Regions from separate parts of the Enterobacter sp. fkY84-1 genome, predicted to be linked through region 1. Evidence: predicted binding sites of a transcription regulator. Region 1 holds the regulator's gene; the other holds the start of a gene.
The links. The regulator PurR, encoded in region 1, represses purine synthesis genes. The targets are predictions, from matches to a motif close to CANGCAAACGTTTGCNTG.
Positions count from the first base shown of each region.

Region 1 (7,657 bases):
CAGGCTGCTTCTGGCTGTTTACGACCCGACATCATCACCAGCAGCAGACCGAGCGCGGCAATAATCGCCCCCATCACCGGCACAAAACTGTACCCCAGCCCACCGGAAATCACGGCCCCACCGGCCGCCGCACCGAGCGCATTGCCCAGGTTAAAGGCGCCAATATTGACCGAGGATGAGAGGCCCGGCGCTTCATGCGCGACACGCATCACGCGCATCTGCAGCGGTGGCACCACCGCGAACGTTGCAGCCCCCCAGACAACCATTGCGATCGCGGCACCAAACTCGTTACGCGCCAGCCACGGAATGGCGATCATGATAACAATCAGCAGGGTTAAGAAGCCCTTCAGCGTTCCGCTCACGGAACGGTCGGCAAATTTCCCGCCTAGATAGTTGCCAATCGAGAAGCCCACGCCAATCAGCACCAGCATCGCGGTCACAAAGAGAGGCGTTGCGTGGGTGATATCGTGCAACACCGGTGAAATATAGGTGTAGAGGGTAAACATCGCCCCTGCCCCCAGCACGGTGGTCAGCAGCGCGGAGAGCACCTGCGGGCGCATCAGCACCGCCAGCTCCTTACGCACTTCCGGACGTTCTCCGGCGCTGCCCTTTGGCAGGGAGAAGAACAAGGCCACCATCGCGACCACGCCCAGTCCGGCCGTCGCCAGGAAGGACATCCGCCAGCCAATGACCTCGCCCAGCCAGGTTGCCGCAGGAACGCCGCCGATGTTAGCGATGGTCAGGCCCATAAACATGGTGGCTACGGCGCTGGCCTGCTTGTGTTTCGGCACCACGCTTGCCGCCACAACCGACCCCAGCCCAAAGAACGCGCCGTGGTTAAGGCTGGTCAGAATACGCGAAAGCATCAACGTGGTGTAGTCCGGCGAAATGGCCGAAAGCACGTTGCCGAGGGTGAAAATCGCCATCAGGAAAATCAGCGCATTGCGGCGCGCGCGGTGTGAAAGAAGAAGCGTCATCAGCGGCGCCCCCACCATCACGCCAATGGCGTAGGCGCTGATTAACATGCCGGCCGCAGGGATCGAGACGTCCACGCCGCGGGCGATAACGGGCAGTAACCCCATCGGGGAAAATTCAGTGGTGCCAATCCCAAAAGCGCCAATCGCCAGGGCCAGCAGGGGAAAATTGATTTTCATGCGTCAACTCCGGATGCCGTGTCATGTGGTGACACAGAACAAAGAAGCGGAAAGCATGACATCAATCACAAAAAATGAGAAGTTAACAAAATGGCAAAAGATTTTTGCCTTAGGAGTAACAATCGGGGGGAGCGGGAGGGAGAAGGCTCTCCCTCCGCGTAAATCAGTGCAGCGCGGCCGTCAGACCCGCCGCGACAATCAGAGCCAGCACAACCACGGTGGTGAACAGCGAAAACTTCAGATCGGAACTCATCAATTTTTCTCCTTTTAATCCCCCCACGAAAAGTGAGCCTGCTCATTTTTGCATAATTTACGTCAAAAATCTTCCTGGATTTAGGCTGATAAACACTTTACCTCTTCCCCTTTTCATCAAGATAGGACAAAATTCCACGCTAAATTTATTAGCGTACCGGCCATTGACCCCCTCCTGACGTCCCGTGTCGTTTTCCCGGCGTGCCGCAATTCAAGATTGCGTGATAAGGGTGAGAGAAGGCAAACGTTTACCTTCAAGTTTTTCAGGAGTTTAGGATATGGTCTGGAGTGACATTTAATGGCAACAATTAAAGACGTAGCAAAACGCGCAAACGTTTCCACTACAACCGTATCACATGTAATTAACAAAACCCGCTTTGTGGCGGAAGAGACGCGCAACGCCGTCTGGGCAGCAATCAAAGAGCTGCACTATTCGCCAAGTGCGGTTGCGCGCAGCCTCAAGGTTAATCACACCAAATCCATTGGATTGCTGGCGACCAGCAGTGAAGCGGCCTATTTTGCCGAGATCATAGAAGCGGTAGAGAAGAACTGCTTCCAGAAAGGCTATACCCTGATTCTGGGCAACGCGTGGAACAGCATAGAAAAACAGCGCGCCTACCTGTCGATGATGGCGCAAAAGCGCGTCGATGGCCTGCTGGTCATGTGTTCCGAGTACCCGGAATCCGTGCTGTCGATGCTGGAAGAGTATCGCCATATCCCCATGGTGGTCATGGACTGGGGTGAAGCGCGCGCGGACTTCACCGACTCCGTCATCGACAACGCCTTCGAAGGCGGTTACATGGCGGGTCGTTACCTGATCGAACGCGGTCACCGCGAGATTGGCGTGATCCCCGGTCCGCTGGAGCGTAACACCGGCGCGGGCCGTCTGGCCGGTTTTATGAAAGCGATGGAAGAAGCGCTCATCACCGTGCCGGAAAACTGGATCGTGCAGGGCGACTTTGAGCCGGAATCAGGCTACCGCGCGATGCAGCAGATCGTTTCCCAGCAGCACCGCCCGACCGCCGTTTTCTGCGGTGGTGACATCATGGCCATGGGCGCACTCTGCGCCGCCGATGAGCTGGGTCTGCGCGTACCGCAGGATATTTCCGTGATCGGGTATGACAACGTGCGTAACGCGCGCTTTTTCACCCCGGCGCTGACAACCATTCACCAGCCAAAAGATTCGCTGGGCGAAACGGCCTTCAATATGCTGTTGGACAGGATCGTCAACAAGCGCGAAGAGTCGCAGTCCATTGAAGTTCACCCGCGCCTGATTGAACGCCGTTCCGTTGCGGACGGTCCGTTCCGCGACTACCGTCGTTAATCCCTTGACGGGGCCAGCTACGCTGGCTCCCGTAACCATTCCCGGTTTAGGGTTTCGCTGTCCCCCAGATAATCCAGCAGCCAGGCCATGGCGGGCGAGACATCATTTTGTTGCCAGGTCAGGCAGCAGGCCGCGTCCGGGAAAGGATTCTCCAGCGTCAGTTCAACCCATTCTCCGGTATCGATGCGCGGACGCGCAAAATGAGCGGGCACCATCGCGACGCACAGCCCGGCGCTGAGGCACGTCGCCGATGATTCCCAGTCAGGAGCCACCACCCGCCGCTGGTTATCCAGAAGCCAGGTGATACGCTTGGGCAATGAACGGGACGTATCCTCCAGCACCAGCGACGGCCAGTTGCGCAGCGTATCGTCGCTCAGCGGACCTTCCATCGCTGCCAGAGGATGATCGCTGGCCACCACGCATTTCCAGCTCAGCATACCCATGTCGCGAAAGGCGTAACGTCCCCCGACCGGGATCGCCTGCGTCGCGCCAATCGCCATCTCCGCCCTGCCGTCCGCCAGCGCATCCCAGACGCCGTTGAACACCTCCTGCGAGACCCGTAGCTCGACGTCAGAGAAATGACGATAGAAATCCACGATCATTTGTCGGGTGCGTTCCGGCTTCACGATGTTATCTACCGCGATGGCGAGATGCCCCCGCCAGCCGTTGGCGATCTGCTGACACTGTTCGCGGGTGATCTGCATTTTTTTGATAACAGAACGCCCTTCTTTCAAAAACCATGCTCCGGCGGGCGTTAATTCCACGTCGCGATGCCGCCGTTCAAACAGCGGAACCGCCAGCCACTCCTCAAGCTGACGCACCGTGTAGCTGATGGCCGAAGGGACGCGGTGCAACTCCTGCGCTGCACCGCTAAAGCTGCCGTTACGCGCAACAGCATCGACCACTTCAAGCGAATAATCTGACCACATTTTCTGCCTGCAAAAAATTTGAATGCACCCGCCAAATATTAGCGTTTCACAAGCCGCTTTGCACTCCCTACACTCTGCGCCAACGTACACCTGCCTCCTCAGGAGAATAAAAGAATGCAACCCAGGAAAGGATTTTTAGTCTGGCTCGGCGGCTTAAGCGTGCTGGGCTTTTTGGCCACCGACATGTACCTGCCCGCGTTTGCCGCGATGCAGGAAGACCTGCAAACCCCTGCCGCGGCCATCAGCGCCAGCCTGAGCCTGTTCCTTGCCGGTTTTGCTTTCGCCCAACTGCTCTGGGGACCCCTCTCGGATCGCTTCGGCCGTAAACCGGTACTGCTGCTGGGTCTGGCCATTTTTGCCGTGGGCTGCCTGGGGATGCTGTGGGTGCGCGATGCTACCTGGCTGCTGGTACTGCGCTTCGTTCAGGCCGTGGGCGTCTGTGCCGCGGCGGTGACCTGGCAGGCGCTGGTGACCGACTACTACCCGGCTAACCGCACAAACCGTATTTTCGCCACCATTATGCCGCTGGTGGGCCTCTCCCCTGCCCTGGCTCCGCTGCTGGGCAGCTGGATCCTCGCGCACTTTGACTGGCAGGCCATTTTTGCCACGCTGTTTGCCATCACGCTGGTGCTGATGCTGCCGGCGTTTGCCCTTAAGCCCGCGCATAAAAAAGAGGCGCATGCCGACGCGACGCCGATTACCTTCACCTCCCTTCTGAGCGCCAAAGCGTATCGCGGGAATGTCCTGATTTATGCCGCCTGTTCGGCCAGCTTCTTCGCGTGGCTCACCGGCTCGCCGTTTATTCTGCACGATATGGGCTACAGCCCGGCGGCCATCGGTCTGAGCTATGTTCCGCAGACCATCGCGTTCCTGGTGGGCGGGTACGGCTGCCGCGCGGCGCTGCAAAAATGGGAAGGTCAGCAGATGCTGCCATGGCTGCTGGTGCTCTATGCGCTGAGCGTCATCGGTACCTGGGCCGTCGGGTTTATTCCGGGCGCGGGTCTGGCTGAAATTTTGGTCCCCTTCTGCGTGATGGCCGTGGCAAACGGAGCGATTTATCCGATCGTGGTGGCACAAGCGTTACGTCCGTTCCCGCAGGCGACTGGCCGCGCCGCCGCGCTGCAAAATACCCTGCAGCTGGGTCTGTGCTTCCTCGCAAGTCTGGTGGTCTCGGCGCTGATTGCCACGCCGCTGTTGACCACCACCAGCGTGATGCTGTTCACCGTAGCGCTGGCGGTATTGGGTTTCCGCATGCAGGCGTCCGCGCAGCGCGAGCAGGATAACGGCGCGCAGGTGGAAACTTCGCATGCCTGATTGCGCCTGAAATCATGTTACATTTCAGTGATTAGGTTGCTAACAATTTTCTATTGAATCACCAAATTTTGAGGCCTATACTAAATTTGGTTCGATTAAATACGATAAATATTAAGTGTTAACGGGAGCCGGAGTGCTCCCGTTTTACCATGGAAGGCATTTCGGCAAGGGTTATCTCCCTTCCTCTGTTCTACGTCGGATACTAGCCTCGCGGTATTTACCGTGAGATTTCTCACAAACCAAAAAAAGCGTCTACGCTGTTTGAAGGTTCTGATCACATCAGGGTGATGGAGAAGCTATGAGTTCATCGTGTATAGAAGAAGTCAGCGTTCCGGACGACAACTGGTCCCGGATCGTCAGTGAACTGTTAGGTCGAGCAGGCATCACTATCAACGGATCTTCGCCATCCGATCCCCAGGTAAAACATCCCGACTTTTTTAAACGCGTGTTGCGGGAAGGATCGTTAGGCCTGGGAGAAAGTTATATGGACGGCTGGTGGGAGTGCGAACGTCTGGATATCTTTTTTGCCAGCGTGTTGCGCGCCGGTCTGGAAAATCAACTCCCCCGCAATCTGAAAGACACCCTGCGTGTCGCCTCTGCCCGACTGTTTAACTTGCAAAGTAAAAAACGCGCCTGGATCGTCGGCAAAGAACATTACGATCTCGGCAACGACCTGTTCAGCCGCATGCTGGACCCTTTCATGCAATACTCTTGCGCCTACTGGAAAGACGCGTCGACGCTTGAGGAAGCACAGCAGGCCAAGCTGCGCCTGATCAGCGAGAAGCTGCAGCTACAGCCCGGCATGCGCGTGCTGGATATCGGCTGCGGCTGGGGCGGGCTGGCGTATTTTATGGCGAAGCACTACGGCGTCAGCGTGGTCGGCGTGACGATCTCAGCGGAACAGCAAAAAATGGCGCGGGAGCGCTGTCAGGGTCTTGATGTGGATATCCGGCTGCAGGACTACCGTGACCTGAACGAGCAGTTCGACCGGATCGTTTCCGTCGGCATGTTCGAGCACGTGGGGCCAAAAAACTACGACACCTACTTTGAGGTGGTGGATCGTAATTTGAAACAGGACGGCCTCTTCCTGCTGCACACCATCGGCTCTAAGCGGACCGATAACAACGTTGACCCGTGGATCAATAAATACATCTTTCCGAATGGTTGTTTACCGTCCGTTCGCCAGATTGCCAACGCCAGTGAATCCCATTTCGTGATGGAAGACTGGCATAACTTTGGCGCGGACTACGACACCACCTTAATGGCGTGGCATGAACGTTTCCAGAAAGCCTGGCCCGAGATTGCGGACAACTATTCAGAACGATTTAAACGGATGTTTAGCTATTATCTGAATGCCTGCGCGGGGGCGTTTCGCGCACGGGATATTCAGCTCTGGCAGGTGGTATTCAGCCGGGGGATTGAACACGGACTGCGTGTCGCACGCTAAAAAAATAACCCCGGATAGCCGGGGTTATTTTTTATTCTTCTTCTGCGGTCTTTATTATTGCGGCTTCTTTTGCTGCCAGCACGCGCTCCACCGTATCAACCACGGCCTGGGTTTGCGGATCGATTTCGATATTCACGCGATGCCCCAGTTTTTTCGCGCCCAGCGTGGTGCGCTGCAGCGTTTCAGGAATTAAATGCACGCAAAAACGCGTTGGCGTCACTTCTCCCACCGTCAGGCTAATCCCGTCAATGCCAATAAATCCTTTATAGAGGATGTATTTCATTAATGACGGGTCCTGCATTTTAAACCAGATTTGACGGTTATTTTCCGAGGTCACGATTTTCGCCACTTCGGCAGTGGTCATGATGTGCCCCGACATCAGGTGACCGCCAATCTCATCGCTGAACTTCGCCGCGCGCTCAACGTTGACGGTATCGCCTACCACCAGCTCGCCCAGGTTAGTGATCCGCAGCGTCTCTTTCATTAAATCAAAGCTAATCTGGTTGCCGTTAATTTCGGTCACGGTCAGGCAGCAGCCGTTATGGGCAATCGAGGCGCCGGTTTCGATGCCCTCAAGCATATATTCCGGCAGCTCAACAACATGAGTACGGAAATTAGGTTTTTCATCAATGGACACCACTTTGGCAGTGCCCTGCACAATACCAGTAAACATGCTTACAACTCCTGTTTTTTCCGAACGGTGATGACACCGTTTAATCCCTCCACAATAACAGTTGGAAAAACAGGTTGCCAGCGGAGCGCATTTTCTGGCGATTTTTTCACTAGATAAATAGCTAAAGCCCGCTACAATAGCTGGCACCCCCCTGCATTTTCTTCTTGCTGCCCGTTTCGGCGGCTTTTTTAGTCTCTCATATAACTACAAAATAAAGGTGTTCACGTGCAGAAGTACATGAATGAAGCGCGCCAGTTATTGGCACTGGCTATACCCGTGATCGTCGCGCAGGTGGCCCAGACCGCAATGGGATTTGTGGATACGGTAATGGCAGGTGGCTACAGCGCCACCGACATGGCGGCCGTGGCTATCGGCACGTCAATCTGGCTTCCGGCCATCCTGTTCGGTCACGGTCTGCTGCTCGCGCTCACGCCTGTTATCGCTCAGCTCAATGGCTCGGGGCGCCGCGAGCGCATTGCCCATCAGGTCCGCCAGGGTTTCTGGCTGGCCGGGTTTGTCTCTGTGCTGATCATGGTCGTGCTCTGGAACGCGGGCCATATCATT
Region 1 is NZ_CP169393.1:1,966,672-1,974,328, reverse strand. It holds gene ACEPLT_RS09415 (MFS transporter) at 1-1,154, opposite strand, end outside; gene cydH (cytochrome bd-I oxidase subunit CydH) at 1,318-1,407, opposite strand; gene purR (HTH-type transcriptional repressor PurR) at 1,705-2,730, shown strand; gene punR (DNA-binding transcriptional activator PunR) at 2,748-3,659, opposite strand; gene punC (purine nucleoside transporter PunC) at 3,774-4,973, shown strand; gene cfa (cyclopropane fatty acyl phospholipid synthase) at 5,272-6,420, shown strand; gene ACEPLT_RS09385 (riboflavin synthase) at 6,452-7,093, opposite strand; gene mdtK (MdtK family multidrug efflux MATE transporter) at 7,319-7,657, shown strand, end outside.

Region 2 (7,657 bases), 1.9 Mb from region 1:
CGGGTTATCTTCCAGCGTCCACTCGCCGTCCTGCACGCGGTCAATTTCCATGCGGATGGCCAGCATCGCGTCGATAAAGCGGTCCAGCTCGGCTTTACTTTCGGACTCCGTTGGCTCCACCATCAGCGTGCCCGCAACCGGGAACGACATGGTAGGCGCGTGGAAGCCGTAGTCGATCAGACGCTTAGCAATGTCCAGCTCGCTAATGCCGGTCTGCTCTTTCAGCGGACGGATATCGAGGATGCACTCGTGCGCCACGCGACCGTCGCGGCCGGTATAGAGCACCGGGAAGGCAGACTTCAGGCGCGTCGCAATGTAGTTGGCGTTCAGAATGGCCACCTGGCTCGCCTGCTTCAGCCCTTCCGCGCCCATCATGCGGATGTACATCCAGCTGATTGGCAGGATAGAGGCGCTACCGAACGGTGCCGCAGAGACCGCGCCCTGACGGGTCAGCATGCCTTCGATCTGCACCACGCTGTGGCCTGGGACAAACGGTGCCAGGTGCGCCTTCACGCCGATTGGGCCCATGCCCGGGCCGCCACCGCCGTGCGGGATGCAGAAGGTTTTGTGCAGGTTAAGGTGCGACACGTCCGCACCGATAAAGCCCGGAGAGGTAATGCCCACCTGCGCGTTCATGTTCGCGCCGTCGAGGTATACCTGACCGCCGAACTGGTGCACCACTTCGCACACTTCACGGATGGTCTCTTCATACACGCCGTGGGTGGACGGATAGGTCACCATGATGCAGGAGAGCTTGTCGCCCGCCTGTTCGGCTTTCGCGCGCAGGTCAGCCAGGTCGATGTTGCCGTTCTTATCGCACGCGACCACCACGACTTCCATGCCCGCCATCTGGGCTGAGGCCGGGTTGGTGCCGTGGGCGGAGCTTGGAATCAGGCAGATATCGCGATGGCCTTCGTTACGGCTTTCGTGATAGTGACGGATCGCCAGCAGGCCGGCATATTCACCCTGCGCGCCGGAGTTCGGCTGCATGCAGAGCGCGTCGTAACCGGTCAGCTTCACCAGCCAGTCGGAAAGCTGGTTAATCATCACGTGATAACCTTCCGCCTGCTCCGGCGGGCAGAACGGGTGCAGCTCGGAGAATTCAGGCCAGGTGATCGGGATCATCTCTGCCGCGGCGTTCAGCTTCATGGTGCAGGATCCCAGCGGGATCATCGCCTGGTTCAGCGCCAGATCCTTGCGCTCCAGAGAGTGCATGTAACGCATCATCTCGGTCTCGCTGTGGTAGCGATTGAAGACCGGGTGCGTCAGGATGGCGTCGTTACGCAGCATGCTGTCCTGAATGGAGCGGCTGTCGAGCGCAACGTCTTTGTCGAGCGCATCAATGTCCAGACCGTGCGCGTCACCCAGCAGCACGCTGAACAGGTTCAGGATATCGTCGCGGGTGGTGCTTTCATCCAGCGTAATGCCGACGGCGTTGTGGATGTCGCTGCGCAGGTTGATCTTTGCCGCGTCCGCGCGGGCCAGCACGGCGGCTTTGTCCGCCACGTCCACGCACAGGGTATCGAAGTAGTGGGCATGGCGCAGCTTAAGACCTTTTTGCTGCAGGCCGCAGGCCAGGATATCGGCCAGGCGGTGAATGCGGCTGGCAATGCGTTTCAGACCAGCCGGACCGTGGAACACGGCGTACAGGCTGGCGATGTTAGCCAGCAGCACCTGTGAGGTACAGATGTTGGAGTTCGCTTTCTCGCGGCGGATATGCTGCTCGCGGGTCTGCATCGCCATGCGCAGCGCGGTATTACCGGCAGCGTCTTTGGAGACGCCGATAATACGGCCAGGCATGGAACGTTTGAATTCATCTTTCGCGCCGAAGAACGCCGCGTGCGGGCCGCCGTAGCCCATCGGTACGCCGAAGCGCTGCGCAGAGCCGAATACGATATCCGCGCCCTGTTTGCCCGGCGCCGTCAGCAGCACCAGCGCCATAAAATCGGCGGCAACGCTCACAACCACCTTGCGGGATTTCAGCTCGGCAATCAGCGCGCCGTAGTCGTGAACTTCACCGGTGGTGCCCACCTGCTGCAGCAGCACGCCGAAGACGTCCTGGTGATCCAGCACTTTGTCAGCGTCATCGACGATCACGTCAAAGCCGAAGGTTTCCGCACGTGTGCGCACCACGTCCAGCGTCTGCGGATGCACGTCCGCCGCCACGAAGAAGCGGTTGGCATTTTTCAGCTTGCTCACGCGCTTCGCCATCGCCATCGCTTCGGCGGCGGCGGTCGCTTCATCGAGCAGAGACGCGGAGGCGATATCCATACCGGTCAGATCCAGCGTTACCTGCTGGAAGTTCAGCAGCGCTTCCAGACGACCCTGGGACACTTCTGGCTGATACGGCGTATAGGCGGTGTACCAGCCCGGGTTTTCCAGCATGTTGCGCAGGATCACCGGCGGCAACTGCACGTTGGTGTAGCCCATGCCAATGTAAGACTTATAGCGCTTGTTCAGGCCGGCGATAGCCTTCAGCTCCGCCAGCGCGGCGAACTCCGTGGTGGCTTCCCCCACCTGAGGCGGCGTGGCAAGCTGGATGTCTTTTGGCACAATCTGGCCGATCAGTGCGTTTAATGAATCCGCGCCAACCGTCTTCAGCATCTCCTGCTGTTGCTGAGCATCCGGCCCAATGTGACGTTCAATGAAGGCGCCACGGTTTTCAAGCTGGCTTAAAGTCTGTGTCATGAGCGATGGTTCCTGAAACGTGCAGTGAATCGTAGTTATCTGTAACGCTGTTGCCCGGTGGCGCTAACGCTTACCGGGCCTACGTTGATCTCCAGGCCGGATAAGCGCAGCGCCATCCGGCACAACGTTATTCGTCTTCCAGTAGTGCTTCGTATGCGGTCGCATCCAGCAGCGCGGCAACCTGGGATTCGTCGCTGGCTTTGATCTTGAAGATCCAGCCGCCTTCATAAGGCTCGCTGTTGACCAGCTCAGGGGAGTCGCTCAGCGCGTCGTTGACCGCAACAATCTCACCGCTTACCGGTGCGTAGATGTCTGATGCCGCTTTTACGGACTCCGCCACGGCGCAGTCGTCGCCCGCGCTCACGGTCGTGCCCACGTCAGGCAGGTCAACAAACACCATGTCGCCCAGCAGCTCCTGCGCGTGCTCGGTGATCCCGACGGTGTAAGTGCCGTCCGCCTCTTTACGCAGCCACTCGTGTTCTTTGCTGTATTTCAGTTCTGCTGGCACATTGCTCATTGAAGTTCTCCTGATAAAAATAGTTAGGCGACCGGCTTACCGGCGCGAACAAAAATCGGTTTGGTCACGTTGACCGGCATTTCGCGGTTGCGGATTTGCACCACCGCCGTTTCGCCAATGCCCGCCGGCACGCGTGCCAGTGCAATACTGTAGCCCAGCGTCGGTGAGAAGGTTCCGCTGGTGATCACGCCTTCGCGAGGATTGCCGTCAGCATCGGTAAAACGTACAGGCAGCTCGCCGCGCAGTACGCCTTTTTCCTTCATCACCAGGCCAACCAGCTGTTCAGTGCCCTTCTCACGCTGCATCTCCAGCGCTTCACGGCCAATAAAGTCACGGTCAGCCGGTTCCCACGCGATGGTCCAGCCCATGTTGGCGGCCAGCGGAGAGACGCCTTCGTCCATCTCCTGACCGTAGAGGTTCATGCCCGCTTCCAGACGCAGCGTATCGCGCGCGCCCAGGCCCGCAGGCTTCACGCCCGCCTCCACCAGCGCACGCCAGAAATCAGCGGCCTTTTCGTTCGGCATCGCAATTTCGTAGCCCGCTTCACCGGTGTAGCCGGTGGTGGCGATAAACAGATCCCCCGCCTGCACGCCGAAGAACGGCTTCATGCCTTCGGTGGCTTTACGTTGCTCATCGTTGAACAGAGACGCGGCTTTCGCCTGCGCGTTAGGCCCCTGCACGGCGATCAGCGACAGGTCATCACGGACGGTGATGTCGATGGCATACGGTTCGGCGTGTTGGGTGATCCAGGAGAGGTCTTTTTCGCGGGTGGCGGAGTTTACAACGAGGCGGAAGAAATCTTCGGTGAAGTAGTAGACGATAAGGTCATCAATCACGCCGCCCGAGGCATTCAGCATGCCGGTATAGAGCGCTTTACCCGGCGTCTTCAGTTTGGCGACGTCGTTTGCCAGCAGATAACGCAAAAACTCCCGGGTGCGGCTACCGCGCAGATCGACAATCGTCATATGGGACACGTCGAACATACCGGCATCGGTGCGCACCGCGTGGTGCTCATCAATCTGCGAGCCGTAGTGCAGCGGCATCATCCAGCCGTGGAAGTCCACCATGCGGGCGCCGCACAACACGTGTTGTTCGTACAAAGGAGTCTGTTGAGCCATCTTGTCCTCGTTGAAAAATTCACCGTGAAACCCGGTATCGGCCCCGCGTTCGGGCACCGACGCAAACGTTCTCTTTTACCTGAACTTACCACCGAAACCGGCGGTTAACCATAAGGCAAAACAGGTCATCACATTAGCTTATGACCAAAAAACGCTGAAAAGCCTACAGAGTTATCCACTGGAAAAATGCGATTAACCCCGCACAAAATTAACAATGGTCTAACAGGATTTAGCACATGGTGATATTTCGTGCGGAAAAACGGGCCGAATTTCCGTAACGAGAAAAACACGACATTAGATTATCTAATGCGAAAAATGACGTGAAATTAGAATATTTCAAACGAGGGAATTTCCCCGGCGCAGAGGCCGGGAAAAGAAAGTGTGACAGGGGTCTACATTAACGCAGCCAGTCCGGGAGGTCGTTCAGACCCATCGCCTGACGGAGGAGTTGAGGTTTAACACCCGGAAGGGTGTCAGCAAGCTTAAGGCCGATGTCGCGCAGCAATTTCTTCGCCGGATTTGACCCGGCAAACAGCTCGCGGAAGCCCTGCATGCCCGCCAGCATCATCGCCGCGCTGTGCTTGCGGCTGCGCTCGTAGCGACGCAGGTAGAGATGCTGGCCGATATCTTTGCCTTCACGATGCAGGCGACGCAGCTCTTCTACCAGCTCCGCCGCGTCCATAAAGCCAAGGTTGACGCCCTGCCCGGCCAGCGGATGGATGGTATGCGCCGCATCCCCCACCAGCGCCAGACGGTGCGCCGCAAACTGGCGCGCGTAGCGGCCGGTTAACGGGAATACCTGACGCTCGCTTTCAAGCGTGCACAGGCCAAGGCGGTTATCAAAGGCCACGCACAGCGCCTGGTTAAAGGCCTCCGGCGTCGCCTCATGCATCTGCTGGGCTTTTTCCGGCACCAGGGACCAGACAATTGAGCACAGGTGCGGATCGGCAAGCGGCAGGAACGCCAGTATGCCATCGTTGTGGAAAATCTGGCGCGCCACGCCTCCGTGCGCCTCTTCGGTACGGATCGTCGCGACCAGAGCATGATGGCGGTAATCCCAGTACGTCAGCGGGATATCGGCTTTATTACGCAGCCAGGAGTTGGCACCGTCAGCACCGACCACCAGACGCGCGGTCAGCATGTCGCCACTCTGCAGGGTGATAAACGCCTCGTTTTCGCCCCACGCCACCTGCTGGATCTGCGCAGGCGCAATCAGCGTCACGTCGCCGCACTGCTGTGCTTTCTGCCAGAGCGCGTGGTGGATCACCGCGTTTTCAACGATGTGCCCCAGATGGCTATAGCCCATGCTTTCATCGTCAAAAGCAATATGACCAAAGCTGTCTTTATCCCACACTTCCATGCCGTGATAGCAGCTGGCGCGGTGCGCCACAATATCTGCCCAGACGCCAAGGTGCGTCAGCAGCTTTTCGCTGGCCGCATTGATCGCCGAGACGCGGAGTTCCGGCGGCGCATCCGGTGCAACGGGCTGAGGCTGCTTTTGCTCCAGCACCGCCACGCGCAGGCCGCTGCCCTGTAATCCGCAGGCCAATGCCAGTCCAACCATTCCGCCGCCAACGATGGCGACATCAACATTTTGCACGGTGATAACTCCTTAACGCGCGACCCAACCCAGGGTCCGCTGCGCCAGCACGTCACGTGCCGGAATGAATAATTCCATCGCCATCAGCCCAAGGTTGCGACCCGCAACCAGCGGTGCCCAGCGATTGGCAAAAAGATGGACCAGACCATCGGTCACACCGATGGTGGCCTCTTTATCCGCCTGTCGGCGCTTCTGGTAATGACTCAGCACCGAATACGCCCCACAGTCTTTTTGCTCGCCCCACGCCTGCGCCAGAGATTCGGCCAGGCTCATGACATCGCGTAAGCCAAGGTTGAAACCTTGCCCCGCGATAGGGTGCAGCGTCTGCGCGGCATTACCGACGAGCGCCAGACGATGGGAGATGGACTGAGACGCCGTAGTAAGCGAAAGCGGGTAGACCGTCCGCTTGCCGGCATGGGTAATACGCCCCAGCCGCCAGCCAAAGGCTTTCTGCAGCTCGGTACAAAAACGTTCGTCGGACCAGGCCTTCACCTCTTCAGCCTTATCCTGCGGATGGCACCAGACCAGGGAACAACGCCCGTCCGACATCGGCAGCATCGCCAGTGGGCCATGCTGCGTAAAGCGCTCAAACGCCCTGCCGTTGTGTTCTGCAGCCGTTGAGACGTTGGCGATAACCGCCACCTGCCCGTAAGGCTGCTGGCGCCACTCCACGCCACACTGGGTGCCGAGCGCCGAGCGCGAACCGTCTGCGGCGACCAGAAGTTGGCCATCCAGCACAGTGCCGTTTTCCAGCGTCACGCTAACCGACGCTTCACTGCGGCTTACGCTTGCCACGCGTGCCGGACAATGCAGCGTCACGCCCGGCGCATCCTGAAGCAGGCGGAACAGACGTAAACCCACATCGTGTAGTTCAACGACCTGACCCAGGGCATCAATCCGGTAATCCTGCGCGTCCAGCGTGACAAAGCCTGCATGTCCGCGATCGCTGACGTGAACGGTCCCGATCGCCGTAGCACGGTCGGCAATCGCCTGCCAGATCCCAATGCGGGAAAGCTGCTGGCAGGTGCCCTGCGCCAGCGCAATGGCGCGGGCATCAAAACCGGGGTGGTTCGACGCCTCTGGCGCAACGGCTTCTACCAGGTGCACCGGAAGCTGGCCCTGCGTCATATGCGAGATGGCCAGCGCCAGCGTGGCCCCGGTCATGCCGCCGCCCACGATAATCACGCTCATGCGCGTGCCGCTGCCATCAGCGCCTCGATATCGTCAGCGTTTTTCACGACGCTGGCGGTCAGGTTTTCGTTACCGGTTTCGGTAATCACGATGTCGTCTTCAATACGAATGCCAATCCCACGATACTCTTCAGGCACGTCGGCATCCGGCGCGATGTACAGGCCCGGCTCGACGGTCAGCACCATGCCCGGTTCAAGCACGCGCGAGCGTTCAGGGCCGTACGCGCCCACGTCGTGCACGTCCAGCCCCAGCCAGTGGCTCAGGCCGTGCATAAAGTACGGGCGGTGAGCATTCTCGGTAATCAGGGTGTCGACATCCCCTTTGAGGATCCCAAGCTTAACCAGCCCGTTAATCATGATGCGCACCACCTCACCGGTCACCTCCTGAATGGAGGTGCCTGGGCGATACAGCGTCAGCGCCGTCTCGAGAGATTCGAGAACGATGTCATAAATCGCCCGCTGCGCTGGCGAAAACTTGCCGTTCACCGGGAAGGTACGGGTGATGTCCCCCGCATAGCCCTGATATTCGCAACCGGCGTCAATC
Region 2 is NZ_CP169393.1:3,898,410-3,906,066, forward strand. It holds gene gcvP (aminomethyl-transferring glycine dehydrogenase) at 1-2,688, opposite strand, end outside; gene gcvH (glycine cleavage system protein GcvH) at 2,816-3,205, opposite strand; gene gcvT (glycine cleavage system aminomethyltransferase GcvT) at 3,229-4,323, opposite strand; gene ubiI (FAD-dependent 2-octaprenylphenol hydroxylase) at 4,721-5,923, opposite strand; gene ubiH (2-octaprenyl-6-methoxyphenyl hydroxylase) at 5,936-7,114, opposite strand; gene pepP (Xaa-Pro aminopeptidase) at 7,111-7,657, opposite strand, start outside.
Region 2: the regulator PurR is predicted to act here: its motif matches at 4,382-4,399, upstream of gcvT (glycine cleavage system aminomethyltransferase GcvT).